DNA from 2 places in the Lysinibacillus parviboronicapiens genome. Region 2 is predicted to be linked to the other one. Evidence: a T-box and tRNA genes for the amino acid it is inferred to sense, from the RefSeq annotation. Region 2 holds a T-box; the other holds one or more tRNA genes.
What was found. The T-box of region 2 lies ahead of C9J31_RS16615 (valine--tRNA ligase). A T-box ahead of a tRNA ligase gene usually reads a tRNA of that ligase, here a tRNA-Val.
Positions count from the first base shown of each region.

Region 1 (15,879 bases), 1.2 Mb from region 2:
AATGGTGATGTGATTGATGAGCACGCGTCATCAGAGCAGTATAGTACATTAAGAGAACGAAAAAAACAGGACATCTTTTTACGCAAGGATATTGTTGAAAAAGAACAACCCAATGTTTTTATTACAATTCACGCGAATGCAATTCCAGAAACAAAATGGCGAGGAGCACAAGTGTTTTATCATAAAGGCGGACATGCTGACGGAGAATTGCTAGCAAAGAGCATTCAACAATCAATCCGTACGAACTTACAAAATACAGATCGAGAAGCACTGTCGATTAAGCAGATTTATTTATTGAAGAAAGTGGAGGTTCCTGCAGCATTAGTTGAGACTGGCTTTATCAGTAATGACGAGGAACGTGCATTACTAGTTGATAAGAAATATCAAGAAAAGATGGCAGATGCCATCGTAGAAGGTATAGAAGATTATCTATTAGCAAAGATTGAATAGAGCACCTGCAACCACGTAAATCAAATCATTATGATATACTAACATTGAGATAATATAAGGGGAGTGTTCGTCGTGATAACAGAACAACAAGTGCGAGAAATATTAGGACAACTACAAGATCCATTTTTACATAAATCATTAGCAGAAACAGATGGAATTACAAATGTTGCAATTAAAGAAGAAAAAAATCATGTCAGTGTGAAAATTGCTATTGCTAAAACAAATACGCCTGAGCAGATGCAACTGCAAATGAAAATTGTTGATGTATTAAAAGAAGCGGGCGCTAACACAGTCGGAATTCGCTTTGAAGAATTACCGACAGAGAAATTACAAAGCTTCCGTGGAACAGCAACAGAGGCAGAAGCTCAAGATATATTATCACCACTTAGCACAGTGCAAGTTATTTCAATTGCTTCTGGTAAGGGTGGTGTAGGGAAATCTACCGTATCAGTTAACTTAGCTGTTGCTTTGGCACGTCTAGGAAAAAAAGTTGGTTTAATTGATGCTGATATATATGGCTTCAGTGTACCAGATATGATGGGTGTTACGGACATGCCGAAAGTAGTCGACAACCGGATATTCCCGGTGGACCGTTTAGGCGTTAAGGTAATCTCAATGGGCTTCTTCGTTGAAAATAATGCACCAATTGTATGGCGTGGACCAATGTTAGGGAAAGTATTAGATCAATTCTTCCGAGATGTAGAGTGGGGAGAGCTTGATTACTTACTATTAGATTTACCTCCAGGTACAGGTGATGTCGCTTTAGATATTCACCAAATGCTACCGTCATCAAAAGAAATTGTAGTGACGACACCACATCCGACAGCAGCTTTCGTAGCAGCGCGTGCGGGGGCTATGGCTTTACAAACAGATCATGAAATTTTAGGTGTGATTGAAAATATGGCGTGGTTCGAGTCGAAATCAGGCGAGCGTGAATTTGTATTCGGACAAGGTGGTGGACCAAAATTAGCAGACGAGTTACGTACAGAGTTACTTGGGCAAATTCCACTGGGTCAACCAGACTGGACAGATGAGGACTTCGCGCCTTCTGTTTATGCAGAGAAGCACAATACTGGACAAATCTATTTAGATATAGCCGCCGAAGTAATAAAAAAATTAAATAAATAAACAAAAACGGATTTCCTCAAAATGCTGGAAATCCGTTTTTCTATAATGTAGAGGATTATTGCTTATTTTTTTGGTCATTTTGAGAACTTCCGCCACTTTCACCGCTTGTCTCTTTCTTCTCTCCACCATCAGCAGATGAACTTCCCTCACCGCTGTTTTTAATGAGCTCCTGCCATTTCGATTGCATAAGGGGACTTTCAATCGTTTCTTTTACGACTTCCTCCATTTGTTTCCGAAGATTGGCGGATTTTAAAATCGTCTCCAACTGCTTTTGCATATCAGGCTGACCAAAGAAAGCCTCCATATCCTTTTGGAAAGTAGGGTCTTTTATAAGTTCCTTCATAATATCCTGCTGTTGCTTTTGCATACTCTTAGCTACAGTCTCTTTAAATTTTGGATCTTCAAAAGTCTTTTTCCAAAAATCCTCTGCTTCTTTTGAAAGTAAAGTTTCCTCTGTTGCCTTCTTTACTTCCTCATGTTCTAATATCAATAATTCACGAAAACTTGGCTCCTCTAAAAGCTGTCGCAATGCCTTTTTACCATCCTCTGTTTGAAGAGAGTCAATCATAATTTTTTTTATTTCATCATAGGACATGGTAGAGGTTTTATCTTGTGCACAGGCAGTAAGGATAAGCATCAGAATTAGTAATAAGGTGAATTTTCGCATTAACATCAGTCCTTTCTATAGATAGACTCTTTCAATTATTGTTCACATTTATGATGACTTTATGTATTGGATGGAATGAGAAATGGCTTTTTTAACAATGCATTGTTAAAATGAGTACAGATATATTGAGAAATTGGGGGATTTTTTGTTGTGACGATACGAAATTGGGCAAAGTTTTTCTTCTTTGCAATGCTCGTTGGTGGTGTAGTCAACGGAGTTTTTAGCTTATTTATTCGTTGGGATTTCTTCCAACCTTATGTAACAAATGGTCAATGGGGAGAATTCTTTGCCGGACTTTTATGGATGGTATTTTTAGGATTCACAATGAGTGTTATTGCGCAAGCGGGATTTTTCGCCTATTTAACTTTACACCAAGTCGGAGTTAATATATTCAGAACGCTAACATTATGGAATTGGGTACAGCTTCTGCTAATTGCCGTAACTATTTTTGATATTGTGTTTTTCCGTTTTATACCGGGTGTAAAAGATGGGCAAAGCTGGTTATTTTATATTGGTTTATTAGTTGTATTAATTTTTGGTTCTATAGCAACAGCCATGCAAAAAGTAAAGATGACAGGGAAGAAACATGTATTAATTTCGGCTTTATTCTTTATGATTGTCATCACAACATTAGAATGGACAATTGCTTTAATGGGGCGAGATGAAAATATTAATGAGTATGTCGCATTGTTGCTATTTCCATTATTAGCTGTGAACGCGTATCAATTGTTAGTATTACCGAAATACAATGCAAAATCCGATGAAGATCGTCAAAAATTAGAAGCACGTCGTAAAGCGCGACGTGAACAAGCTAAAAATGCATGACAAACAGAAGTTGCCTCAAAATATATTGAGGCAACTTTTTTTATGGAGATTTCTTTGATTGAATGGAATAACCGAATATATTTTCTTCAATTGACATAAATTTATTTTGTTGTAATAAGGTATTAAACTCTTTAAATGAAATGTTGCTATTTTGGTGTAACGGAATAAAGAGAAAATCTCCTTTTTGTAATTTGGGTGTATTCTCTCCTTGCCAAATTAGCGAAGGCGAAAGGATATTTACCTGTTGTTGAAACAAAGTTTTTTGTAAATCTTGCGAATATTGATGATTCCTTGTGGCAAACCAAAGGGGTGCAGTTTTCAAATGCTTTTCATAAATATTAATATCTTTTTGCACCAATGCAAAATCAATGGGCTCGTCTACGGAATCTTCTGGACCTAATAAACCTGTGGGCAGCTTTCTTTCTTCAATGATTTTCATATGTTCAGGCGACCGTTCAATCCAAGCAGCATCTAAAAGAAGAAGCGGGTAGGGTTCTTTTATAGTCTTTAGCCATTCTAAAAGTGATTCATCAGAAAAAGAAATTTCGACAATTAGTGATGTACCATAGTGTCCTTTAGTTACTACAGCTGGAGCATTTGCGATATTAAATACAGAAACCATAGTAGAATTTAGAGGCTTTATGAAGACAAATAATATTACGATCAAACACAATGATATCAACGTTTTCCGAAACATATTAACACCCTCATCTCTTTTGAATTTAAGCAAAAAAAATAACTCCTTAAAAAAACTTATGATTTAGTGTTGACTTTCATGATTAATCGATGTTATTATGTATAAGTCGCCAAGAGGTGACGCACTAAACGAAACAACATGAACCTTGAAAACTGAACAAGCAAAACGTAATCAATAACGTTTTTAGTAACGAACTTTCAGTTAGTGAACGAAACAAAATTTTGGACATCAAAATTGATGCCAGCAAAACAATTTGAGCTAATCAAATTTCTTTTATGGAGAGTTTGATCCTGGCTCAGGACGAACGCTGGCGGCGTGCCTAATACATGCAAGTCGAGCGAATGATGAGGAAGCTTGCTTCCTCTGATTTAGCGGCGGACGGGTGAGTAACACGTGGGCAACCTACCTTATAGTTTGGGATAACTCCGGGAAACCGGGGCTAATACCAAATAATCTCTTTTACTTCATGGTGAAAGACTAAAAGACGGTTTCGGCTGTCGCTATAGGATGGGCCCGCGGCGCATTAGCTAGTTGGTGAGGTAACGGCTCACCAAGGCAACGATGCGTAGCCGACCTGAGAGGGTGATCGGCCACACTGGGACTGAGACACGGCCCAGACTCCTACGGGAGGCAGCAGTAGGGAATCTTCCACAATGGGCGAAAGCCTGATGGAGCAACGCCGCGTGAGTGAAGAAGGATTTCGGTTCGTAAAACTCTGTTGTAAGGGAAGAACAAGTACAGTAGTAACTGGCTGTACCTTGACGGTACCTTATTAGAAAGCCACGGCTAACTACGTGCCAGCAGCCGCGGTAATACGTAGGTGGCAAGCGTTGTCCGGAATTATTGGGCGTAAAGCGCGCGCAGGTGGTTTCTTAAGTCTGATGTGAAAGCCCACGGCTCAACCGTGGAGGGTCATTGGAAACTGGGAGACTTGAGTGCAGAAGAGGATAGTGGAATTCCAAGTGTAGCGGTGAAATGCGTAGAGATTTGGAGGAACACCAGTGGCGAAGGCGACTATCTGGTCTGTAACTGACACTGAGGCGCGAAAGCGTGGGGAGCAAACAGGATTAGATACCCTGGTAGTCCACGCCGTAAACGATGAGTGCTAAGTGTTAGGGGGTTTCCGCCCCTTAGTGCTGCAGCTAACGCATTAAGCACTCCGCCTGGGGAGTACGGTCGCAAGACTGAAACTCAAAGGAATTGACGGGGGCCCGCACAAGCGGTGGAGCATGTGGTTTAATTCGAAGCAACGCGAAGAACCTTACCAGGTCTTGACATCCCATTGACCACTGTAGAGATACAGTTTTCCCTTCGGGGACAACGGTGACAGGTGGTGCATGGTTGTCGTCAGCTCGTGTCGTGAGATGTTGGGTTAAGTCCCGCAACGAGCGCAACCCTTGATCTTAGTTGCCATCATTTAGTTGGGCACTCTAAGGTGACTGCCGGTGACAAACCGGAGGAAGGTGGGGATGACGTCAAATCATCATGCCCCTTATGACCTGGGCTACACACGTGCTACAATGGACGATACAAACGGTTGCCAACTCGCGAGAGGGAGCTAATCCGATAAAGTCGTTCTCAGTTCGGATTGTAGGCTGCAACTCGCCTACATGAAGCCGGAATCGCTAGTAATCGCGGATCAGCATGCCGCGGTGAATACGTTCCCGGGCCTTGTACACACCGCCCGTCACACCACGAGAGTTTGTAACACCCGAAGTCGGTGAGGTAACCTTTTGGAGCCAGCCGCCGAAGGTGGGATAGATGATTGGGGTGAAGTCGTAACAAGGTAGCCGTATCGGAAGGTGCGGCTGGATCACCTCCTTTCTAAGGATATTTTCGGAATACAAACCTTGGGTTTGTAAGATTACGTTTTGCGTTCAGTTTTGAAGGTTCATTCTTCTGAATGAATAACTTCAAAACTTGTTCTTTGAAAACTGGATAAAACGACATTGAAATAGTAACAAACACATTTATTTTTTAAGTTTTTTAGGCTTAATAACAGATAATGTAGGGTTTCAAGACACAAGTAGTTCTAGGAAGCAAGCGAGAGAGGAAAGGAGCGTACCTTAGTACGTGACTGACTGAACGAGTGAAGCTGACAACGAAATACGCAGTGTATTGGAAGCCGACGTAGGTTAAGTTATTAAGGGCGCACGGCGAATGCCTTGGCACTAGGAGCCGAAGAAGGACGGCACTAACACCGATATGCTTCGGGGAGCTGTAAGTGAGCTTTGATCCGGAGATTTCCGAATGGGGGAACCCACTACGTTTAATCGCGTAGTATCTTGACGTGAATACATAGCGTCTTGAAGGCAGACCCAGGGAACTGAAACATCTAAGTACCTGGAGGAAGAGAAAGAAAAATCGATTCCCTGAGTAGCGGCGAGCGAAACGGGAAGAGCCCAAACCAAGAGGCTTGCCTCTTGGGGTTGTAGGACACTCAATACGGAGTTACAAAAGAATGAGTTAGATGAAGCGACTTGGAAAGGTCCGCCAGAGCAGGTAAAAGCCCTGTAGTCGAAAGTTCATTCCCTCCTGAGTGGATCCTGAGTACGGCGGAACACGTGAAATTCCGTCGGAATCTGGGAGGACCATCTCCCAAGGCTAAATACTACCTAGTGACCGATAGTGAACCAGTACCGTGAGGGAAAGGTGAAAAGCACCCCGGAAGGGGAGTGAAAGAGATCCTGAAACCGTGTGCCTACAAGTAGTTAGAGCCCGTTAATGGGTGATAGCGTGCCTTTTGTAGAATGAACCGGCGAGTTACGATTACGTGCGAGGTTAAGTTTTAGAAGACGGAGCCGCAGCGAAAGCGAGTCTGAATAGGGCGAATTAGTACGTGGTCGTAGACCCGAAACCAGGTGATCTACCCATGTCCAGGGTGAAGGTAAGGTAACACTTACTGGAGGCCCGAACCCACGCACGTTGAAAAGTGCGGGGATGAGGTGTGGGTAGCGGAGAAATTCCAATCGAACCTGGAGATAGCTGGTTCTCTCCGAAATAGCTTTAGGGCTAGCCTCGTGATGAGAATACTGGAGGTAGAGCACTGTTTGGACTAGGGGGCCATCCCGGTTTACCGAATTCAGACAAACTCCGAATGCCAGATATTTATACACGGGAGTCAGACTGCGAGTGATAAGATCCGTAGTCAAAAGGGAAACAGCCCAGACCACCAGCTAAGGTCCCAAAGTAATCGTTAAGTGGAAAAGGATGTGGCGTTGCATAGACAACCAGGATGTTGGCTTAGAAGCAGCCATCATTTAAAGAGTGCGTAATAGCTCACTGGTCGAGTGACGCTGCGCCGAAAATGTATCGGGGCTAAACGATTCACCGAAGCTGTGGATTGACATCTACGATGTCAGTGGTAGGAGAGCGTTCTAAGTGCGTTGAAGTCAGACCGGAAGGACTGGTGGAGCGCTTAGAAGTGAGAATGCCGGTATGAGTAGCGAAAGACGGGTGAGAATCCCGTCCACCGTATGACTAAGGTTTCCTGAGGAAGGCTCGTCCGCTCAGGGTTAGTCGGGACCTAAGCCGAGGCCGATAGGCGTAGGCGATGGACAACAGGTTGATATTCCTGTACCACCTCCTCACCGTTTGAGAAATGGGGGGACGCAGTAGGATAGGGTAAGCGCGCCGTTGGTTGTGCGCGTCCAAGCAGTAAGGCGTGTGTGTAGGCAAATCCGCACACTGTAACGTTGAGCTGTGATGGCGAGTCCTTTAAGGACGAAGTTCCTGATTTCACACTGCCAAGAAAAGCCTCTATCGAGGTGAGAGGTGCCCGTACCGCAAACCGACACAGGTAGTCGAGGAGAGAATCCTAAGGTGTGCGAGAGAACTCTCGTTAAGGAACTCGGCAAAATGACCCCGTAACTTCGGGAGAAGGGGTGCTCTTGAGCGTGCAAGCGCATGAGAGCCGCAGTGAATAGGCCCAGGCGACTGTTTAGCAAAAACACAGGTCTCTGCAAAACCGTAAGGTGACGTATAGGGGCTGACGCCTGCCCGGTGCTGGAAGGTTAAGAGGAGTGGTTAGCGCAAGCGAAGCTGCGAATTGAAGCCCCAGTAAACGGCGGCCGTAACTATAACGGTCCTAAGGTAGCGAAATTCCTTGTCGGGTAAGTTCCGACCCGCACGAAAGGCGTAACGATCTGGGCACTGTCTCAACGAGAGACTCGGTGAAATTATAGTACCTGTGAAGATGCAGGTTACCCGCGACAGGACGGAAAGACCCCGTGGAGCTTTACTGTAGCCTGATATTGAATTTTGGTACAACTTGTACAGGATAGGTAGGAGCCAGAGATCTCGGAGCGCCAGCTTCGAAGGAGGCGTCGGTGGGATACTACCCTGGTTGTATTGAAATTCTAACCCATGCCCCTTAGCGGGGCAGGAGACAGTGTCAGGCGGACAGTTTGACTGGGGCGGTCGCCTCCTAAAAGGTAACGGAGGCGCCCAAAGGTTCCCTCAGAATGGTTGGAAATCATTCGTAGAGTGTAAAGGCACAAGGGAGCTTGACTGCGAGACCTACAAGTCGAGCAGGGTCGAAAGACGGGCTTAGTGATCCGGTGGTTCCGCATGGAAGGGCCATCGCTCAACGGATAAAAGCTACCCCGGGGATAACAGGCTTATCTCCCCCAAGAGTCCACATCGACGGGGAGGTTTGGCACCTCGATGTCGGCTCATCGCATCCTGGGGCTGTAGTCGGTCCCAAGGGTTGGGCTGTTCGCCCATTAAAGCGGTACGCGAGCTGGGTTCAGAACGTCGTGAGACAGTTCGGTCCCTATCCGTCGTGGGCGTAGGAAATTTGAGAGGAGCTGTCCTTAGTACGAGAGGACCGGGATGGACACACCGCTGGTGTACCAGTTGTCTTGCCAAAGGCATCGCTGGGTAGCTATGTGTGGACGGGATAAGTGCTGAAAGCATCTAAGCATGAAGCCCCCCTCAAGATGAGATTTCCCATTACGCAAGTAAGTAAGATCCCTCAAAGACGATGAGGTAGATAGGTTCGAGGTGGAAGTGTGGTGACACATGGAGCTGACGAATACTAATCGATCGAGGACTTAACCAAAATGTTTGAAACATTCAATGCACCGTTTATCCAGTTTTGAAAGAACAACATCTTTCTAAAAGAGGGTTTCAAGATACGAGTAGTTCAAGGAAGCAATTGAGAGAAGGAAGGAGCGTACCTAAGTACGTGACTGACTGAACGAATGAAGCTGACAAAGAAAGACGACGTATATTGAAAGCCAACAATAGTCTAGTGATGATGGCAAAGAGGTCACACCCGTTCCCATACCGAACACGGAAGTTAAGCTCTTTAGCGCCGATGGTAGTTGGGGGCTTCCCCCTGTGAGAGTAGGACATCGCTAGGCGCAAAAAGTCGCTGCTGATACACTCAGTAGTGGCTTTTTTTATTTTTGGGGAATTTTTATATTAGGACTTTTCTATTACAATAAGGTTGAATTTTAGCCATAACCTTTAAAAAGGAGACATCTCAACTTGGATTTTGTTGAGATGTCTCCTTAATTATTTTAAACAGTTGCTCGTAGTTCAACACGTCGAATTTTGCCGGACGTTGTTTTTGGAAGTTCGTCTAAAAAGACAATACTACGAGGGTATTTATAAGGCGCTGTTAACGTTTTAACATGCTCTTGTAGCTCTTTCGTTAACTCATCCTCGTCGCGGTTTCGGAACCCTTCACGTAAGATTACAAAGGCTTTGACAATATGCCCTCTAATTTCATCTGGTGCTGCAACAACAGCACATTCCTGGACAGCCTCATGTTTATTTAAAGCATCTTCTACTTCAAATGGACCAATTGTATAACCTGAAGATATAATAATATCATCACCACGACCTTCAAACCAAAAGTAACCGTCCTCATCGCATTTTGCTTGGTCACCTGTAATATACCAATCACCACGAAAGGCTGCATGTGTACGTTCAGGCTCACGATAATATTCTTTAAATAACGCGGGAGAAGATTTATGCACAGCAATATCTCCAACTTCCCCTACGGGCGCCTCATTACCTTCTTGGTCAACAATACGCACAAGATTACCAGGTGTTGGAACACCCATTGAACCTGGTCGTAACTCGGTATTTTCGAGGGTGCCAATTAGTAGCGTGTTTTCTGTTTGACCATAGCCATCACGTACTTTAAGCCCAAAGTTTTGCATAAATGTTTCAATTACAGGACGATTTAATGGTTCCCCTGCAGAAACTGCACTTCGTAAAGCAGATAAGTCATAATCTTTCAGACTATCAATCTTGGCCATTATGCGATATTCAGTTGGAGTACAGCAAAGGACATTAACCTTTTCATCTTGTATGAGTTGAAGATACGTTTTTGGATCAAAACCACCGTGATAGACGAAGGCGGTCGCACCAAGCATAATTGTCGATAAGAACGGGCTCCAAATCCACTTTTGCCAGCCTGGTGCCGCAGTGGCCCATACTAAGTCGCCTTCGCGTACACAAAGCCATTTAGAAGCTGCTGTTCTAATATGTGCATATCCCCACCCGTGTGAGTGAACTACGCCTTTTGGCTTCCCTGTTGTACCTGAAGTATAAGAAAGAAATGCCATATCGTCACGTTTTGTTGCAACTGCTGTAAATGTTACAGGTTGTGTGCTAGCTAATTCATCTAAAGAAGTCCAATTACCATTAGCATTGCCAATGACTAACTTGTTATTTAACGCATCCACTGTTGAAGTAATACGGTCTACCTCACTAGTAAATGCTTCATAGGCAATAACTGCTCTTGCAGAAGAGTGCTCCATACGATATTCTAAATCACTTGCACGTAACATCTCTGAACACGAAATAGGAACAATTCCCGCTTTTAAACAACCAAGAAACACAAAATATGCTTCTGGTAGACGTGGAATAATAACCAATGCGCGATCGCCTTTTTGAAGCCCCTTCTTCGTGAAAGCATTTGCGTATTGATTCATTTTTTGGATAAGTTCAGCATAAGAAATTCCGCGGCGTTGTTGTTGTGCATCTAGCCAGCGTATTGCTTGGCGGTCACTATCTTGGGAAAATTTTTCTAATTCCTCTGTAATGTTATAAAGTTCTGGTGCAATTAAATCATTTGTTAGCATATGAACAGTCCTCCCCAAAACGAATTTAATTGAAAATTCTTTAAACTATTTATATTTTAACAATTGAAATAATATACAGCAAGAATAATTAGTACATAAAATAGAAATATTAGATTTAATAGAGAACTATCAGGTCTTTATGAAGTAGAAAACAAAAACTATAAATATAATATGAAAATTTTCATAAAAAGTTATTGCATAATTTACAATCCTTGCTATAATAATAAATGTGCTTAAGAGGTTGTTAAAAACAACTCAATTGAATAGTATTGTTCCGAAGTAGCTCAGTTGGTAGTAGCACCTGACTGTTAATCAGGTTGTCGCAGGTTCGAGTCCTGCCTTCGGAGCCATTTTTTTGCCCAATTTTAAGAAAAAATAAGTTTTTAAAATAAAATATTAAAAAAGGGTTGCGTCACAAAAGAAAAGATGTTAATATAAATCTTGTCTTGTTTGAGACATTAATAAAAGGGCCCCTTGGTCAAGCGGTTAAGACACCGCCCTTTCACGGCGGTAACACGGGTTCGAATCCCGTAGGGGTCACCATTTCCTTAGCGTTGTAGTAAAATGCCGAGGCTTAAAAAGAATAAATAAACTGTGAAGAAATTACACCTGTTTTTATGGAGGATTAGCTCAGCTGGGAGAGCATCTGCCTTACAAGCAGAGGGTCGGCGGTTCGAGCCCGTCATCCTCCACCATATAGTGTTTATTTCGGAGGGGTAGCGAAGTGGCTAAACGCGGCGGACTGTAAATCCGCTCCTTAGGGTTCGGCGGTTCGAATCCGTCCCCCTCCACCAGTTTTATTTTGAATGTTTGGGGTATAGCCAAGCGGTAAGGCAACGGATTTTGATTCCGTCATGCCCTGGTTCGAATCCAGGTACCCCAGCCATTTTCTTTTATGAGCCATTAGCTCAGTTGGTAGAGCATCTGACTTTTAATCAGAGGGTCGAAGGTTCGAGTCCTTCATGGCTCACTTTTCTATAATAAATATTTAAAAGTGTAACATTAACTACATATACTAATCTCTTACTGAAAACAGTAGGAGATTTTTTTTTGCCTTTTAAATTGTATAAAAATACATAAATATGTTGGGTTGAGCCAAAGGTATTGTAGGATTTACAATAGTTATATAACACATAGGGGGTATAAAATAATGAATAAACTTAGTGTTTCAATTATTGGAGTTCCGACAGATTATGGACAAACACGTAGAGGGGTAGATATGGGGCCAAGTGCCATTCGCTATGCGGGCATTGTTGATCGTTTAGAGGCAATCGGTCATGAGGTACAGGATCAGGGAGATATCCGCGTTAATCAAAAGCAAGAAAATGCAATTGTTGATAAACAATTATTGAATTTAGAAGAAGTTGTCGATATAAGTACTACTTTGGCAAATAGAGTATATGAAGCCGTAGAGCTGAAAAAGTTTCCACTTGTATTTGGTGGTGATCACAGCATTGCAATCGGCACACTGGCAGGACTTGGTGAACATTATAAAAACTTAGGTGTTATTTGGTTTGATGCACATGCAGATTTAAACACACCAGATATAACGCCTTCAGGTAATATTCATGGGATGCCACTAGCTGTTAGTATTGGACTAGGACATGAACGACTTGTACAAATTCGAAACTATGCACCAAAAATTAAACCTGAGAATGTTATTATTATCGGAGCTCGTTCAGTAGATCCTGGAGAACGTGAACTGATTCGTCAACAAGGTATAAAAGTTTATACAATGCATGAGGTAGACCGATTAGGTATGACTCGTGTTATGGAGGATGCACTTTCCTATTTAAAGGAACGTAAGGTAGATGGTTTACATTTATCGCTCGATTTAGATGGTCTAGATCCGCTTTATACTCCAGGAGTAGGAACGCCAGTACCTGGTGGGATAACATATCGTGAAAGTCATTTAGCGATGGAGATGTTACAGGAATCAGGTATGCTTACATCGGCGGAGTTTGTAGAGGTTAACCCGATATTAGATGAAAAGAACAAAACTGCAGATGTTGCAGTAGCATTAATGGGTTCATTATTTGGTGAGACCCTAGTATAATTAAAATTGTCAAAAAAATGCCTATTGTCGCATCGAATAAAAATCTTTTGTTATAATTAATTAAAATGAAACTTTTCTTATCGATGGGTCGTATAGTATAAGACAGTTGTAAAGGTGGAGAAATTAACACAATGGATGCGTTAGTAAATAAGAGAATAAAACAAGTGCTTAAAGGCGATCAAAACGCATTTGCCGATATTGTGAGTCTCTATCAGCACAAACTGTACCAAGTATGCTACCGGATGTTAGGCAATAAACAAGAATCAGAGGACATTGCACAAGAAGCGTTCGTACGTGCCTACATGAACCTGCATACATTTGATCAGAAAAGAAAATTTTCGACGTGGCTTTATCGCATAGCTACCAACCTCTGTATAGACCGTATTCGCAAGAAAAAGCCGGATTATTACTTAGATGCGGAGGTAGCTGGTACTGAAGGGCTTGATATGTATTCCCAAATCGCAGCAGATGACCAGTTACCAGAAGAACAGCTAGAGCAGATGGAGTTACAAGATCGTATTCAATATGAGATTGGACGTTTGCCGGATAAATATCGTTCAGTTATAGTGTTGAAATATATTGAAGAATTATCGTTACAGGAAATTAGTGATATTTTGGATATGCCTCTTGGAACGGTGAAAACGAGAATTCACCGCGGACGTGAAGCATTACGAAAGCAATTAAACAATCTGTAGGAGGGGGAGCATCATGAATATTTGTCCAGAGCATATTATAGACTATATGCATGATTATTTAGACGGTGACATTAGTCGTGAGCATGAGCAAGAGTTGAAGCAACATTTGCATTCGTGTGGTGATTGCAAGCAACTGATGCAGGAATTGAGTGAGACGATCGCCTTTGTGAAGAGTGCTTCCCATATTACAGCACCTCCGCATTTTGAAGCTGCAGTGATGGCTCGTTTACCCAAACCTAAAAGTCGTATGGGCATGCAAAAATGGATTCGCCGTCACCCGTTCTTTGTGGCTGCAGCGGTTTTTTGCCTATTTATGAGTGCTACTTTACTTGGAAGTTTCATGGATGACCAACATTTTTCTGTTACTAAACAGCCGAATCTAGTTGTTGAAGGGCAAACAGTCATCGTACCGAAAGGTGAAGTTGTAAATGGGGATATCGTTGTAAAAAATGGTGATTTAATTGTTGAGGGGCAAGTAGATGGTAATGTTACTGTAATTAATGGACAGTACATGGCATCCTCGGCAGTGGTTACAGGCCAAATTGAAGAAATTGACCAAGCATTTGAATGGCTTTGGTATACTATAAAAAATTCATTCAAAGATGCTATGGCATTTGAAGATAAAGAAACTAAATAACACTCTATACGTCCTACATGATAGTGCACGTGAGAGGCTGAAAAGTCTACTCTTATGAGTAGACTTTTTATTTGAAAAAAGTTACATTTGATAAGAATGTGCTATACTTAAATGTGTATGGATTCGCAATGAAAAGTGGGGGATGCCACGTGCAAATTATCGAACAATTCACGGATTTGACGCCAGTGAACATTGTTATTAACTTCATAGATGTACTGCTCGTTTGGTACGTTGTTTATAAAATTTTAACCCTCATTAAAGGAACGAAGGCTGTCCAATTAGTAAAGGGAATTTTCGTAATTATTATTGCGCGCATCGCAACGGACTTTTTAGGGTTAGAAACATTGGGTTGGATGCTAAAACAAGTGATTGAATTTGGTTTCTTGGCGATTATTATCATTTTCCAACCTGAAATCCGACGTGGACTTGAACAAATTGGACGAGGGAAGTTATTCCAACGTTCGACAAGTCAAGAAGAAGAAGAGCAGACAAGGCTCATTGAAGCGATGAAGAAATCCGTAAGTTATATGGCTAAACGTCGTATTGGGGCATTGGTTTCTATTGAAAAAGAAACAGGCTTGAATGAATATATTGAAACTGGAATAGGCCTAAATGCTGAAATTTCATCTGAATTACTTATCAACATTTTTATACCGAATACACCACTTCACGATGGAGCGGTTATTATGCAAAAGGATAAGGTAACGGCAGCCGCATGTTATTTACCTCTTTCTGAAAGCCCATTTATTTCAAAAGAACTTGGAACACGACACCGTGCTGCGCTTGGCTTAAGTGAAGTAACAGACGCCATTACGATAGTCGTATCGGAAGAAACAGGAGCAATTAGTATTACATTAAACGGTAATCTACATCGCAACCTTTCTCTAGAGGAATTCGAAACACTGTTACGTAAAATGTGGTTCGGATCAGTACAAGAATCGAATACAGCCTCTAAGTTGACTTGGAGGGGGAAAAAGAATGGATAAAATGATGGATAGTCCTTGGGTGTTACGAATCATTGCGCTTTTTCTTGCATGTCTACTGTTTTTCTCCGTTCGCACAGAGCTTTCTTCAACGAATAAAACGACGACGAACGAACAGATGGAAGTGATTCGTGATGTACCTGTAGACGTTTTTTATGATGATGATAGTCTTATTGTTACGGGTATACCAAAAACGGTTAATGTCACAATTAAGGGACCGATGCAAATCGTTTTACGAACAAAAGCAGTAAAGGATTTCTCTATATTTGTGGACTTAAACCATTTATTAATGGGTGAGCACAACGTTAAGTTGCAATATGAAAATATATCTGATAAGCTGCAGGTTACTTTAGACCCAGCAACAATCGATGTGAATATCGAGGAAAAAGTGACGCAGGAATTCCGTGTTGATCCGGAAATGAATAATCGTTTGATTGATGAAGGCTATATACTGAAGGGCATGACTGCGAACCCAGCAACAGTGTATGTTACAGGGGCAAAGAGTGCCATAGAGAGCATCAGCTATGTAAAAGCAACTGTAACGGGTGAGCAAGGCTTGAAGCAACCTTTCTCTCAAGAAGCTGCAGTGAAAGTATTAGACCGTGATTTAAATAAACTGGACGTGACCATTGAGCCAGAAA
Region 1 covers NZ_CP073713.1:4,640,016-4,655,894, reverse strand. Annotated here, with positions in the region: gene C9J31_RS22575 (N-acetylmuramoyl-L-alanine amidase) at 1-450, shown strand, start outside; gene C9J31_RS22570 (P-loop NTPase) at 523-1,578, shown strand; gene gerD (spore germination lipoprotein GerD) at 1,634-2,245, opposite strand; gene C9J31_RS22560 (KinB-signaling pathway activation protein) at 2,396-3,070, shown strand; gene C9J31_RS22555 (hypothetical protein) at 3,111-3,800, opposite strand; rRNA gene C9J31_RS22550 (16S ribosomal RNA) at 4,040-5,591, shown strand; rRNA gene C9J31_RS22545 (23S ribosomal RNA) at 5,901-8,829, shown strand; rRNA gene rrf (5S ribosomal RNA) at 9,018-9,133, shown strand; gene mbcS (acyl-CoA synthetase MbcS) at 9,293-10,867, opposite strand; tRNA gene C9J31_RS22530 (tRNA-Asn) at 11,141-11,217, shown strand; tRNA gene C9J31_RS22525 (tRNA-Glu) at 11,336-11,410, shown strand; tRNA gene C9J31_RS22520 (tRNA-Val) at 11,487-11,562, shown strand; tRNA gene C9J31_RS22515 (tRNA-Tyr) at 11,578-11,661, shown strand; tRNA gene C9J31_RS22510 (tRNA-Gln) at 11,679-11,753, shown strand; tRNA gene C9J31_RS22505 (tRNA-Lys) at 11,765-11,837, shown strand; gene rocF (arginase) at 12,018-12,923, shown strand; gene sigW (RNA polymerase sigma factor SigW) at 13,055-13,618, shown strand; gene C9J31_RS22490 (anti-sigma factor family protein) at 13,632-14,255, shown strand; gene cdaA (diadenylate cyclase CdaA) at 14,405-15,241, shown strand; gene C9J31_RS22480 (CdaR family protein) at 15,234-15,879, shown strand, end outside.
Region 1: it has a tRNA-Val gene. The T-box ahead of C9J31_RS16615 (valine--tRNA ligase) is inferred to sense a tRNA for this amino acid. The anticodon was not compared.

Region 2 (15,879 bases):
GGCTGTATCCCACCACGTGAAGATGCGCGTGATGCTTTTATTTCAAAAGGACATATAAAATTTGCCGATCTGCCAGCAGGGTCTGTTGTTGGGACTAGTTCGCTTCGTCGCAGTGCTCAGCTCTTAACAGTGCGCCCAGATATAGAAATAAAATGGATTCGCGGCAATGTGGATACACGTTTAGCGAAACTAGAAACAGAAGAATATGATGCCATTATATTAGCAGCAGCAGGATTAAAACGCCTTGGTTGGAGCGATGATGTTGTCACTGAATTCTTATCTGTAGAAGATTGTTTACCAGCGGTAGCGCAGGGATCGTTAGGCATTGAATGCCGCGAAGATGATGCTGAGCTATTAACGGAACTAGCTAAATTAACAGATAATGCAACATGGCAAGAAGCACATGCAGAACGTGCCTTTTTGGCGGCTATGGATGGTGGCTGTCAAGTACCTATCGCAGGGTATGCAAAAACAAATGGGGAAGAAATTACACTTACAGGTTTAGTTGCTGCACCTGATGCTTCGGTGATTTATAAAGAAACTGTAGTAGGTTCAAAACCAGAAATAATTGGAAAAGAACTTGCTGATATTTTAACGAAGCAAGGGGCCTTTGATTTAATTCAACGTGTGAAGGCAGAGCAAGATGCAAAATAGTTTACCTTTAAAAGGTAAAAAAATAATTTTGACAGGTACATCTAAAACTTCCGCAATTATTGATGACATAACAACTTTAGGTGGCCAAGTAGTTATTACCCCATTGATTGAAACCTGCGAACTCATAGATAGAAATGATGATGTGCATTTAGAATTTGCACGTCAATTTAAGTGGCTAATTTTTACGAGTCAAAATGCAGTAGATGCCTTCGCTAGTAAAATGAACCGATTTAATTTAAACGCAAGGCATTTTCAAGGGAAAATTGCATCTATCGGTACGAAAACAACTGAAGCGTTAGAACAACTAGGCTTTCATGTCAGCTTTATGCCTTCCGTGTTTAGTGCAGATGTATTTGTCAAAGAATTTCCAAGTGTAGCGGGAGAAAATCCAACGTGTTTATTTATTCGTGGTGAAAAAGCGAAAAAGACATTAAAGGAAGGCTTACCGTTTGAACTAAAAGAATGGACGGTCTATGAAACGATTGAACGTCACGACCAAAAACAAGTAATTATCAACTGTATTCGTGCACACGAGGATGTAACAGTGATTTTTGCTAGCCCGTCTGCTGTTGATGTGTATGCCATGGATGTAGCATCAGTAATAGGCTGGGAAGCAACTCGTGTAGCAGCAATCGGTCATATTACAGAGGCAGCGATTTTAAATCATGGTGCTACTGTGGATATAATGCCCAGTGTATATACAATGCAAGCAGTCATCGAGGAAATAATGAAAGTAGAGGAAAGAACATGACACAATTACAATTTCAAAGACATCGTCGTTTGCGCTCAAGTGCAGCGATGCGAGCTATGGTAAAAGAAACTTACTTACACAAAGAAGACTTAATTTATCCGATTTTCGTCATTGAAGGCGAAAATATTAAAAAAGAAGTTCATTCTATGCCAGGTGTTTTCCAATTTTCTTTAGATAACCTTGGTGCTGAAATTGATGAAGTTGTGGCTTTAGGGATTCCAGCAGTTATTTTATTTGGCTTACCAGCAGAAAAGGATGCAGTGGGAACAGGCGCATTCCATGATCATGGTATCGTGCAAGAAGCTACCCGTCTTATTAAAGCACAACATCCAGAACTTTTGGTAATTGCGGATACATGCCTTTGTGAATTTACCGATCATGGCCACTGTGGCTTAATTGAAGGCGACCAAATTTTAAATGATTCTTCACTAGACTATTTAGCACGCACAGCAGTATCTCAAGCTAAAGCGGGAGCAGATATTATTGCACCATCCAATATGATGGATGGTTTCGTCACAGCAATTCGTGCCGGATTAGACGAAGCGGGTTTTGAAAATGTGCCGATTATGTCTTATGCAGTAAAATATGCTTCAAGCTATTATGGTCCATTCCGTGATGCAGCTGACGGAGCACCCCAATTTGGAGATCGTAAATCATACCAAATGGATCCATCGAACCGTATGGAGGCATTCCGTGAAGCGGAATCAGACATTGTAGAAGGTGCGGATTTCTTAATTGTTAAGCCAGCTCTTAGCTATTTAGACATTATTCGTGATGTAAAAAACAACTTCACATTACCGATTGTTGCTTATAACGTTTCAGGCGAATATGCAATGATTAAGGCCGCAGCTATTAATGGCTGGATTGAAGAAAAAAAAGTAGTGCTTGAAACATTACTAGGCATGAAGCGTGCAGGTTCTGATCTAATCATTACGTACCATGCAAAAGATGTAGCACGTTGGCTGGAGGAGAAAAAATGACGCGTTCTTATGAAAAATCAAAACAAGCATATGCAGAAGCTCTAAATTTAATGCCAGGTGGCGTAAATAGCCCAGTACGAGCATTCAAATCAGTAAACATGGATCCAATTTTCATGGAGTCTGGTCACGGTGCGATTATTAAAGATATTGATGGCAATGAATACATCGATTATGTATTATCATGGGGCCCGCTAATTCTAGGGCATACCCACCCTGAAGTTGTAAAAGCGATTGCTGAAACAGCAGCGAAAGGCTCTTCTTTTGGCGCGCCGAGCTATACAGAAAATAGACTAGCGAAATTAGTATTGGATCGTTTACCTGGTATGGAAATGATTCGTTTTGTGTCATCAGGAACAGAGTCAACGATGTCTGCCCTACGTGTAGCACGTGGTGTTACTGGGCGCGATAAAATATTAAAATTTGAAGGCTCATACCATGGCCATGGCGACTCATTACTTATTAAAGCAGGTTCTGGTGTGGCGACATTAGGTTTACCTGATAGCCCTGGTGTACCAGCAGACATTGCGCGTAATACATTAACAGTGGCGTACAATGATCTAGACGGTGCACAACAAATTTTTGAAAAATTTGGTGCTGAACTTGCCGCAGTAATTGTAGAGCCAGTAGCAGGTAATATGGGTGTTGTGCCACCACTACCAGGCTTCCTGCAAGGTTTGCGTGAGCTAACAACTGAGCATGGTGCACTTTTAATTTTTGATGAGGTTATGACTGGATTCCGTGTTGATTATGGCTGTGCACAAGGTTATTTTGATGTTATACCAGATATGACGACTCTGGGTAAAGTAATTGGCGGAGGACTTCCTGTTGGAGCATTCGCTGGTAAAAAAGAGATTATGGAGCAAGTGGCCCCAGCAGGCCCTATTTACCAAGCTGGGACATTGTCAGGTAATCCATTAGCAATGACGGCTGGTTATGAAACGCTATCTCGCCTTGATGCAAGCTCATATGAGCACTTTAAAAAATTAGGTGATCAACTAGAGACAGGTTTCCGAGCTGCGGCGACGAAATACAATATTCCACATACAGTAAATCGTGCAGGTTCAATGATTGGCTTCTTCTTTACAAATGAAGAAGTAATTGACTTTGCCTCAGCAAAAACAGCTGATTTACAATTATTCGCAGAATATTTCCGATTAATGGCCGATGAAGGTATTTTCTTACCTCCTTCGCAATTTGAAGGCTTATTTATCTCTACGGCGCATACAGAAGAGCATATTACAAAAACGGTTGACGCCTTCCATAAAGTCTTTGCGCAACTAGCAAAATAATATATACTAAGAGCCGTCCATATTGGATGGCTTTTTTTTGTCAAAATTATAACTTTCAGCATAGCCAAATCGTGGGCGAAATCATTTATAATAAAGCTATTCAGAAAAGAAAGTAGTGGTTTTATATGGCAACAGGCACACATACGGTAGAAGTACCCGTAGAGATTGAAAATGTATGGGATTTCGTAAGCAATATGGAGAAATGGGCAAAGCTTGTCCCAGGTTATAGTGCACATACGATGATAGATGATAAAAATTCTACATGGACATTTAAAGGGAATGTAGGCGTACTTAAAAAAACAGTAGAAGTAGAGATTACTATTTTAGAATGGACAGCACCCTCTAAAGTAACGTTTAAGTTAAAAGGTTTATCTGATAACTTCTCAGGAAATGGCTATTTCCTTGCTGAAAGCATTGACGCAGGAAATACAAGAATGACAGGCTTTTTAGAAGTAACAGCAGGCGGATTAGCAGGGCCTGTTTTAAATCCAATCTTTAAACCGATTGTACCGAAAGCAACTCAAATGCTAACGGATCGAGTGGCAAATAAAATAAAAATGGTTAACGTCTAAAAAAACGCTGGTCGTTGGAGATTTTGAACGCCTTGGATGTGCTTATAGTTTAATGCCACAGGCATCGAAATCTAGTTTTCCCTTCCCTTTATATTGAATTAGATGTTATAGTTACATTTTACTGTGAACAGAATATAAATGTAGCTGTTCCAAAAGTGAAAATAGTATGCTAGGAGTTCTTCTTAGTATGCTATTTTTTTATATTAATATTAATATCCGCATAGGCTTCTCTGTTGCAAATGTCTGCCTGCAGAAAGCCTAGCGGATTTTTCACAATAGAAAGATGTCATGGTTTGCATGACTTTTTAGAACTTTCCTTATTAATGCCATGATAATAGCAATATCGGAAGGAAAAAGTAGCGTGAAACAACAATATCTAGCTCGTTATAAAGCATACAACCTGCTCGACAGTCATATGATGCAAAGGGAGGGATTATTATCGAACAGAAAACTTGGAGTATGCGTGAGACATTTTGTTTTCCGGGGTATGGTTGCCCAACAGAAATTGCAGCTGTACAGATTAAGCCACAGTGGCAAGCTACGCAGCTAGATGATTCAGTACGTTTAGTCGGTATTTATCATATTACTTCACATGTTCGCTTCGATTTTCAAGACTTGCAAAATTTTAAGGATGTTGAAGATTTAGTTAAAATTGATGCACTTGATATTCAAGGAGATACAGGATATTTTGAGTATGCTGTACCTTTGCATGTTGATTTACCGAAAGATGCCGCTATTGAAGATTTGATGGTGAAAGACGTACGACCAACACTTGCCAATCAAATGTGTCAGTTGGAATGGACAGTTACAAGTATCTTTAGTGAACCAGAGCCTGTAGTAGAAAAAGCTTTAGTATTAGAAGAACCAGTTGCTCCTGTAGAGGTGGCTGTTCATGTAGAGAAGGCTGCTCCTATTGAGCAAAAAATCGTGCTAAGAGAATCTTCTAGTCACACTGCTGTGCGTGAGTCCAGCTCCTGGGATGAAGTGCCGACAATGATTTGGGATTTAACTGAGAATTATACGCCGTTAAAAGTTCGCGCTTCAAATGATATCATTTAAAAGTAAATAGCAAAGAAGAAGCAGTAGTAATAAGAAGATTAAATCGCCAGAAGTTGGTACGATGATGACACGCACAAACTGAAATGCACAAATTGGTATAATAATCGTTCGACAATAGAAACGAATTTGTCGTAGCCAAGGTGGTAAAAACCAGGGATTGTATTTACGTCGTCGCATATGAATATTCACTTCCTTTTCTATTTACTTCTTACAGCTAGCCAAAAATAACTAAATTACTTGAAAAAGTGCACGATTTTGCGTTACAATGTGGAAAGTTGAATATAGATGCTATGACAGGGAAGAGTAAATTATTCGCACATTTTTAGAGAGGAAACGGTAGCTGAAAAGTTTCTATTTATGCATAATTGAACGTAGCCCTCGAGCAGTTTTAGTGAACTAACAGTAGTTAAAGCCGGTTAAACACCGTTATCGAATTAAGAGCCAGTAGAAGTAAGCATAAGCAAATCAAGTATAAATCATATTGTGTGTTGACTAGGGCTAGCAATAAGCGCTGTCAGACATAAAATGAGAATATACGTGAGCGCTTGACTTAGCCCTGCTGGAATTAAAGGTGGTACCGCGAACTAAACTCCTTCGTCCTTTTGTAGACGCTAGGAGTTTTTTTATTGTCCAAAAATCATGTTTAAACATTTTGTGGCAATAAAGCTTCTAGTAGATATCAGATTTTCAAAGGAGTTCATTGTGTAAACACAATGGAAAATCTGGACAGCAAATTCGTTTTAGCTAATTTGATGTATATCAAAAATTTTTAGTCAACAGGAGGAGTCAAAATGACAGAAAACATTTCAATGCCAACGAAATACGATCCACAGTCAATTGAAGCGGGACGCTATGAATGGTGGTTACAAGGTAAATTTTTCGAAGCACAACCAGACAGTGGGAAAGAGCCATATTCAATCGTTATCCCACCACCGAACGTAACAGGGAAATTGCACCTTGGTCATGCATGGGATACAGCTTTACAAGATATTTTAACGCGTATGAAACGTATGCAAGGCTATGATGCGCTATGGTTGCCAGGTATGGACCATGCTGGGATTGCAACACAAGCAAAAGTGGAGGCCAAACTGCGAGAAGACGGTATTACACGTTATGATTTAGGACGTGAAAAATTCCTCGAAAAAACATGGGAATGGAAAGAAGAGTATGCAGGACATATCCGTCAACAATGGGCAAAGCTTGGCCTAGGATTAGACTATTCTCGTGAGCGTTTCACCCTCGACAAAGGCCTATCGGATGCTGTTAAAACTGTATTTGTTCAATTATATGATAAAGGGCTAATTTATCGTGGTGAACGTATTATTAACTGGGACCCTGCTGCAAAAACAGCGTTATCTGATATTGAAGTTATTTACAAAGATGTGCAAGGCGCATTCTATCACATGAAATATCCATTAGCAGATGGTTCAGGATATGTGGAGGTAGCGACAACACGCCCAGAAACAATGCTAGGTGACTCTGGGGTTGCCGTTCATCCGAAAGACGAACGCTACCAACATTTAATTGGGAAAACAATTATTTTGCCTATCGTTGGCCGTGAAATTCCAATCGTAGCAGATGACTACGTTGATATGGAATTTGGTACGGGTGTAGTAAAAATGACACCAGCCCATGATCCTAACGACTTTGAGGTTGGTAACCGTCATAACTTAGAGCGCATTCTTGTGATGAATGAAGATGGGACAATGAATGAGCTTGCTGGTAAATATAACGGGATGGATCGTTTTGAATGCCGTAAGCAAATCGTTGCTGACTTACAAGAGGCTGGTATTTTAATCAACATCGAAGAGCATATGCATTCAGTTGGTCACTCTGAACGTTCTGGCGCTGTTGTAGAGCCGTATCTTTCAGCACAATGGTTCGTTAAAATGCAACCACTAGCTGATGCTTCATTAGCACTACAACAAGACGAAGAAGGCAAAGTGAATTTCGTTCCAGCTCGTTTTGAAAACACCTATTCTCGCTGGATGGAAAATATCCGTGACTGGTGTATCTCTCGTCAATTATGGTGGGGCCATCAAATTCCAGCTTGGTATCACAATGAAACGGGTGAAATTTATGTTGGTAAAGAAGCACCAGCAGACGCAGGAAATTGGACACAAGATGAAGATGTCTTAGATACATGGTTCTCAGCTGCGCTATGGCCATTTTCTACAATGGGTTGGCCAGACGAGGCAAATGAAGAGTATAAGCGCTATTACCCAACAAGTACGCTTGTAACAGGCTATGACATTATTTTCTTCTGGGTATCTCGCATGATCTTCCAAGGTATCGAATTTACTGATCAACTTCCATTTAAAGACGTATTAATCCACGGTTTGGTACGTGATGGAGAAGGTCGAAAAATGAGTAAATCTTTAGGTAACGGTGTAGATCCAATGGACGTTATTGAAAAATACGGTGCCGATTCGTTACGTTACTTCTTAGCAACTGGTTCATCTCCAGGGCAAGATTTACGTTATACAACAGAGAAAGTAGAATCAGTTTGGAATTTTGCTAATAAAATTTGGAATGCTTCTCGTTTCGCGTTAATGAATATGGATGGCATGACATATGATGAAATCGACTTAACTGGCGAAAAATCAGTGGCCGATAAATGGATTTTAACTCGTTTAAACGAAACAATTGAACGTGTGACATCGCTTGCTGAGCGCTATGAATTCGGTGAAGTTGGCCGCGAGCTTTACAATTTTATCTGGGATGATTTCTGTTCTTGGTATATTGAAATGGCGAAATTACCAATGAATGGTGAAGATGAAGCAGCGAAGAAAACTACTCGTTCTATTTTAGCTTACGTATTAGATCAAACAATGCGTCTATTACATCCATTTATGCCATTTATCACGGAAGAAATCTGGCAGCACTTACCGCACGAAGGTGAGTCTATTACAGTGGCTGCATGGCCAACTGTACGTACGGATCTTCATTTTGCGGATGAAGCGGACAATATGAAGCTCCTTATGGATATTATACGTTCAGTGCGTAATATACGTGCGGAAGTTAATACACCAATGAGCAAAAAAGTGCCTTTATTCATTTCTGCAAAAGATGCAGCAACAGTTACTATTCTTGAAGCAAATAAAGCATACCTTGAAAAATTCTGTAACCCTGAACCTTTAACAATCGGTGAGGGCTTAGAGGCTCCTGATCAATCTATGACAGCGGTCGTTACTGGAGCAGAGCTATTCCTGCCACTTGTAGGCCTCATTAACCTAGAAGAAGAAATTGTTCGTCTTGAAAAAGAATTAGAAAAATGGGCAAAAGAAGTGAAACTTGTTAGTGGAAAGTTATCAAACGAGAAATTTGTTTCAAAAGCCCCAGAAGCTTTAGTCAATGCAGAACGTGAAAAATTAGCCGACTATGAAGATAAACATGCAGTGGTATTAAAACGTTTAGAAGAACTGAAAAATATGTAATCATATATAATGGATTGTTGAGGTAGTGGATGACGAAAAAAGTCATCCACTACTTTTTTATTATGAATCAAAAGATATGTATTGAGTTAGGACAAAATATATATTAATATTCAGAAAAATTAGTAAAATAGATAAAGGTAATCTGTGTGGCATGATGGGTCGTGAAGCCTATGGTCGTCGGCAGTGAGATAGTCATTCTTTCAAGCTAGAATCGCCTGGGTACCCACTTGAAGAGATGCTTATTAAAATCTATGGCTGTTCTGCTAAAAATAGAATGGTCTTTTATAATGTAAGGCAAATAAAAAAACGGAGGTTCATATGTCGGAAATATTGCAACAATTATAGTGAAAATAAACAAAGCCCGTGATGATTTAGATTTTGTGAGTGCAAGAGGAATGATAGAGGCAAATCTCATTAAATTATCTGAAGCAAAATACTACCGGCTATTGAATACAAGTGGTCGAGTACTTATTAAACATGTATTAGCAGATAGCAAAAATCACAATAAATCCCAAAGTACATTTGGTAAAAATACACAAAAACTCACTTTAACAGTGATTTTCTGTGTGTTTTTAAATTGTGTGAGAATTGTGTGTGTGCCTGGCACCATTTATACTAGAGTTATCGTAGTTAGAGGGAGTGTTTTTGTGTTTACATCGATGAAGGCTTGTACAGATTTTATTTTTACATTAAAAGCAGTTGACTATAAGCGTGAGCCGCTTGTTATGATGCGAGAAGTTTTGGCACGTTTAGATAATCCACAGAATAAGCTAAAAACGATTCATATTGCAGGTTCAAACGGGAAAGGTTCAACGGTCAATATGTTACGGGAAATGCTAGAGAAGGCAGGCTATAGGGTAGGCGCCTTTACATCTCCTCATTTAAAGTGTGTCAATGAACGTATGACGATAAATGGGGAACTAATTCCCGATGCACAATTTTTACGATATATGAACAACATTGCTTTCATTGTGGATACAGATTATGACGGAGACTATCCGAGCTTTTTTGAGGTCGTCACACTTATCATGTTCCAATATTTTGCGGAGGAAGCCGTTGATTTTGCACTTATTGAAACGGGTCTTGGTGGTCGCTTAGATGCAACGAATGTCATTACGCCACTTGTATCAATTATTACGACCATTTCACTGGAACATACAGCGTTTTTAGGAGATACCTTTGCTAAGGTAGCAGGTGAGAAGGCTGGAATTATCAAAGAAGGTGTGCCTGTAGTGGTAGGTGTAAAACAGAATGAGGCGCTTGCAGTTATTCAACAGACTGCACAAGAACGTCATGCACAATGTCACGTTATTGGCCATAACTTTATCGTAGCTGCTAATAAGCAAGAAGTTGGTATGCAGTATTTTAGTTATCGAAAAGCTGAGGTTGAGATAAACGACATGCAATTGAAAATGGCTGGACCCCATCAAATAGCCAACGCTAGTCTGGCAATAACTGCTGTACTCCTGTTACTGGAAAAGGGTCATATCGAAATATCACAGACATCAATACGTCATGCTTTGCAAAAAGCACAATGGGCAGGTCGCTTTGAACAATTTAACAACAATATTGTATTAGATGGTGCTCATAATTCAGAAGGAACAGCAGCACTTATTCAAGCACTTCAGGCAGTATATCCCAATCGTAATTATCGTTTTATTTATGCAGCGTTATCAGATAAAGATCATGCAAATAGTATAGCTTTAATGGATGCTGTTGCAACATCCATGGCATTTACACAAATAGACCTACCGAATGCAATGCCTGCTGATAGATTAGGCGCTTTGTCGCAACATCCCGATAAAGAATGGAATAACAACTGGCGACAAGTGGTCAGAGCGGCCATACGAAAAAAGAAAGTACAAGATATTGTAGTGATCACGGGTTCGCTTTATTTCATAGCAGAAGTTCGGCAATGGCTACAGGAGGAAGAACAATGATTCCGAAATTTGATATATATAAGGACAAGTGGGCAGTAACAAGCGATGATGTCATCAAGCCAGGTCTTACTGCAATTGCAGAAGCATTAGCCCTTATAGGTAGTCCCGAAAAAAAACTGCAAATTGTCCATTTAGCCGGGACAAACGGAAAAGGCTCAACACTTACATTCCTTGAAGCTATTTTAATGGAGCATGGTTTACGCGTTGGCAAATTTATGTCTCCTTGTATTTTAGATGTTCATGACCAAATTCAAGTAGCGAAGCAACCTATTTCAGCGGAAGAGATGGATCGAGTGTTTCAACAAGTGCAAGCAGCGGGGCTGAGTGGCAAGCTCACAGATTTTGAGCTTCTCACTGTTGCTGCATTTTTACATTTTGTTAATAGTAATGTAGATGTGGCCATAATCGAAGCCGGGATGGGCGGTTTACTGGATAGTACGAATGTAGTGACGCCAATTGTTTCTATTATTCCGAGCATTGCGTTAGAGCATACGAAATATTTAGGTAATACCATTGAAAGTATTGCCCATCATAAAGCAGGTATTATTAAACAGCATCAACCTGTTATTATTGGCGAGCTACCGCTTGAAGCGAGGGCAGTTATCTATAAAGAAGCACGCAACAAACAAGCGACTGTGCTTGAACTTGACGATCAATTTTATATTGAGCATACGAACAATGGTGAGTGTTATACAAATGAAGAAAATGGCTTACGCATAGCAAATCTGTTGCGAAAAATGAAAGGGCCGCATCAAGCAAATAATATGGCACTAGCCATTACCGCGTTTTTTGAAGTGGCAACAGCATTGCATGTGCCAGTAAGTATTGAAGGTATTCAACATGGGATTAATAAGGCAACTATACTTGGTCGCTTTGAAGAAATCCTGCCCTCTATTATATTAGATGGCGCACATAATCCAGCAAGTGCGGAAACATTAGTAGCTACAATTCGGCAGGAATTCCCTGAGGAGAGGATTACTTTCGTTATTGGCATCCTTGCAGATAAAGATGTACAAAATGTTTTTAACCAGTTAGAACAAGTGAGTGATTGCTTTTATTTTGTTGATTTCAACAATCCGCGTGCGATGTCAGCAAAAGATATGGTGGAACTCTCGGGTGCTTCTCAAAAAGAAGTGTTACGTGATTATGTTCAATTTTTGCAAACACAATCGGAAAATAAATGCAGGACCGTCGTGACAGGTTCATTGTACTTATTAACGGACGTGCGTAACAAATTGATTGGCAACAACTAATGATGGTTGTCCTGTAACGCCATAATAGAGTTTTTATGTGGAGACACGCTACGCACGACTATGCCGATATATTTATACCAACCGTTTAGGATTAGCCTTCCAATATTCTTGTGGAAGGCTTTTGTGATGCAAAAAAGAAGTGTTTACATAAATCTATTCAATTTAGAAAATCACAAACACCTATATCATGGAATTTTGTTTATAAGAGTACCACAGAGAATCTCGTCAGGAAAATGCAAAAATATACTACGGTGGCCTGTGATATTAAAGAAATTAATTTATATGTTAAAACCTCCAAAAATACTAGTAATGAAATGCAGTTAATTAGCATTTTCACATATTTTGAAACATATACTAATATGAAATCATAGATGACAATAGTCTTGTCTTTTTTTATGTTTATTTTGATACGTTAAAGGAAGAGGTGAAGGACGTATGAAAATTGTTAGTCAGGTAATAAAAAAACAAGTATTTCGTGCAATGCTAATTGGCGGTATTGTAGGACTATTTGGTGTGGCCATATTTTTAGGTATTCTTCAAGTAAGTACCCAGTTTTCATTAAAGCAGGATAGTGAAGTAGCGAGTAAAGATTCCGAGAAAGAGACTATTCCGACAGCAGGTGGTACTACCCCTAACTCGTCTATGTTTTATGCAAGCCAAGCAGGTGTTTTTTCTAACTATGAAAGTGCGAGTGCATTTTTAGCCGAGTATCCAGCATTAAAAGAAAGTGCCATTGTAGAGGCAGATGGTAAATACTATGTTTGGACAAGCATTGCGATAGAGGAAAGCCAACTCGTTTTCTTAGAAGCTCCTGCAACATTTAAAAAAGTGTTTAGTGTTACGAGCGATAGCTGTAAAGAAGCAACGATTAAAGAACTTCCTGTCGTATTAGCTGATAAAAATGCTAAAAAATTAAATTTTAAGGACAACGTAAAAGATTCAACGTTGCCTTCCGATTGGCAAACTGTAGGGACAGCAGTTTCTTCTATTTCCAGTGATATAAATATCATTCGCTTACATTTATTTGCGCATTACAAGAAGAGTAATGCGTGTCTCCAAATTAAATTTTAACAATTAAATATAGTGAAATAGGCATTTTCTTGATTTTTTGAAAATTTTCAAATACCTAATTCTCCGTTATGATAAGTATAAGGAGGAATGGTGAAATAATGTTTACAACAAATCATAAGTTAGTACTTGCTTCTGCTTCACCACGCCGAAAGGAATTGCTTGCCATGCTAGCGCTTCCCTTCGATATTGTTACGAGCGAAGTAGAAGAGACAAGCGTCCAAGCAGCAACAATGCAAGATTATGTAAAAGGTGTAGCACTGTTAAAAACACGTGATGTAGCAAAAAAAGTAGACAATGCAACAATAATTGGTGCAGATACTATCGTAGTTTTTAACAACGAACTATTGCATAAACCAACCACTCGTGTGGAAGCAATTTCCCACTTAACTCGATTATCAGGTGCGCGTCATGCGGTTATGACAGCAGTTGCTATTATCGATTCAAAAGGACAAGAAACAACATTTGTAGAAGAAACAACAGTTGTCTTTAACGAATTATCACAGGAGCTTATCGAAGCATATGTAGCTTCGGGGGATCCTTTTGATAAAGCTGGCGGTTATGGCATTCAAACTGCTGGAACCCTTTTAGTGAAGCGAATTGAAGGTGATTATAACAATGTTGTAGGCCTACCACTTGCGGCGTTGTTTACGCAATTGGTAGCACTTCAAATTATCCAATTTGCGAAGGAGTGACAATTTTTGCCGACAGATGTATTACCAAGCATGATGATAAGAGACGTTCATATCGCGGATCGACCACGTGAGAGACTTTTAAGGCAAGGAGCCATGAGTTTATCGAATCAGGAGCTACTGGCTATTTTACTAAGGACAGGAACGAAAGAAGAGTCGGTTCTTGTCCTAGCAAATCGTGTATTAGGTGCTTTTGAGCATTTGCATCATTTAAAGCATGCTACGATTGAAGAAATGGTGGCTATTAAAGGAATTGGCGAGGTGAAGGCAATTCAGTTATTAGCAGCGATTGAGCTTGGGCGGCGCTTAGCTCAAAAGCACAATGATGAAAAATATACGATTCGCTCCCCGCAAGACGCTGCTGCGTACTTAATGCCTGATATGACTTCCCTTAGCCAAGAACACTTCGTTGCACTTTTTCTAAACGTCAAAAATCAAATTATTCATAAACAGACAATTTTTATAGGGAGCTTAAATGCCAGCATCGTCCATCCGAGAGAAATTTTCCGAGAGGCAGTAAAGCGTTCTGCCGCTTCGATTATTTGCGCGCACAATCACCCTAGCGGCGTGCCAACACCTAGTCCAGAAGATATTGAGGTAACAAAGAGGATTCAGGAAGCGGGTTATATTATTGGCATTGAGCTGATTGATCATGTTATCATTGGTGATCATCAATACATTAGTTTAAAAGAAAAAGGGTATATTTAGCTCTGCAAGCAATTTTGCAGAGCTTTTTGAGGTCATAAACTCAGAGGAAACCATCCTACAGATGTGGAAGAACTTAATTAAGCCTTGATTTGTCACATTATTCAAGCGTAAGCAATTAGTTCAAGTTTTTGATGGTAGTTTGATGTTGTTGATGCAATGAAATTTAATTGCTATTCATTTAAAGGCGAACCTTTTTTTGATGAATGACGTTAATGTAGTTGGTAGAAATAACTCTATGATTCACAAAAATTGGTAGCCTATTAGACGTTGTCTTAGATGAATAAAAATTATATGCTAATCTATACGTACTATTTTAAGTTTAAGAGGGATGAAAATAGTATATTTTCCGCAAGATGAGGTGTATGGCACTATAAATTCTTGGTTTTTTCCGTTATAATGAACGGTATGATTTTATGTCAACGAAAGTATGGCTTAAATAGAAAGGGAGTACACAATTTGTTTGGATTAGGTAGTAAAGATGTCGGGATTGACCTCGGCACAGCGAATACATTAGTGTTTATTAAAGGGAAGGGAATCGTTTTACGCGAACCTTCAGTCGTAGCAAAAAATACGAAAACTGGCGATATCGTCGCAGTTGGTAATGATGCGAAAAATATGATTGGACGTACACCGGGCTCAATTGTGGCTATTCGTCCAATGAAAGATGGCGTAATTGCTGATTTTGATATTACAACAGCGATGATTGAGTACTATTTAAAAGAGGCATCTAAAAATTCTGGTGGAAATTGGAAAAAACCAAATATAATGATCTGCGTGCCTTACGGTATTACATCTGTAGAACAACGCGCAGTTATCGATGCTTCTCGTCAAGCGGGGGCAAAAGAAGCTTTCACGATTGAAGAACCGTTTGCGGCAGCTATTGGTGCTAACTTACCAGTATGGGATCCAACAGGTTCAATGGTAGTCGATATCGGCGGTGGTACAACAGAGGTAGCTGTTATTTCGTTAGGTGGTATTGTCACAAGTGAATCTGTACGTGTTGGCGGGGATGCTATGGACCAAGCAATTATTTCATACATCCGTAAAACATATAATTTAACAATTGGTGAACGTACTGCAGAGGCAGTAAAAATCGAGATCGGTACGGCATTTGCTGAGGGTCCTGAAGAAAAAATGGAAATTAGAGGTCGTGACTTATTAACAGGTTTACCAAAGACGATTGAAATTTCATCTCAGGAAATTTCAGAATCATTACGTGAAGCGGTAGCATCTATTATTGATGGTGTACGTAAAACACTCGAACAAACCCCACCAGAATTATCTGCCGATGTGATGGAACGCGGCATCGTGCTAACAGGTGGTGGAGCATTATTATCTAATTTAGATAAAGTTATTAGTCGTGAAACGAATATGCCCGTATTTATCGCAGAAGATCCATTAGACTGTGTTGCTATTGGTACTGGTAAGGCATTAGATAATATCGATGTGATTCGTCGTCAACAAGTAAAAGGTTAA
Region 2 covers NZ_CP073713.1:3,427,010-3,442,888, reverse strand. Annotated here, with positions in the region: gene hemC (hydroxymethylbilane synthase) at 1-654, shown strand, start outside; gene C9J31_RS16645 (uroporphyrinogen-III synthase) at 644-1,405, shown strand; gene hemB (porphobilinogen synthase) at 1,402-2,385, shown strand; gene hemL (glutamate-1-semialdehyde 2,1-aminomutase) at 2,382-3,674, shown strand; gene C9J31_RS16630 (SRPBCC family protein) at 3,800-4,246, shown strand; gene C9J31_RS16625 (valyl-tRNA synthetase) at 4,706-5,305, shown strand; gene C9J31_RS16620 (hypothetical protein) at 5,288-5,482, opposite strand; T-box leader at 5,587-5,910, shown strand; gene C9J31_RS16615 (valine--tRNA ligase) at 6,097-8,742, shown strand; gene C9J31_RS16610 (bifunctional folylpolyglutamate synthase/dihydrofolate synthase) at 9,402-10,682, shown strand; gene C9J31_RS16605 (bifunctional folylpolyglutamate synthase/dihydrofolate synthase) at 10,679-11,935, shown strand; gene C9J31_RS16600 (hypothetical protein) at 12,371-13,006, shown strand; gene C9J31_RS16595 (Maf family protein) at 13,105-13,698, shown strand; gene radC (RadC family protein) at 13,732-14,403, shown strand; gene C9J31_RS16585 (rod shape-determining protein) at 14,860-15,879, shown strand.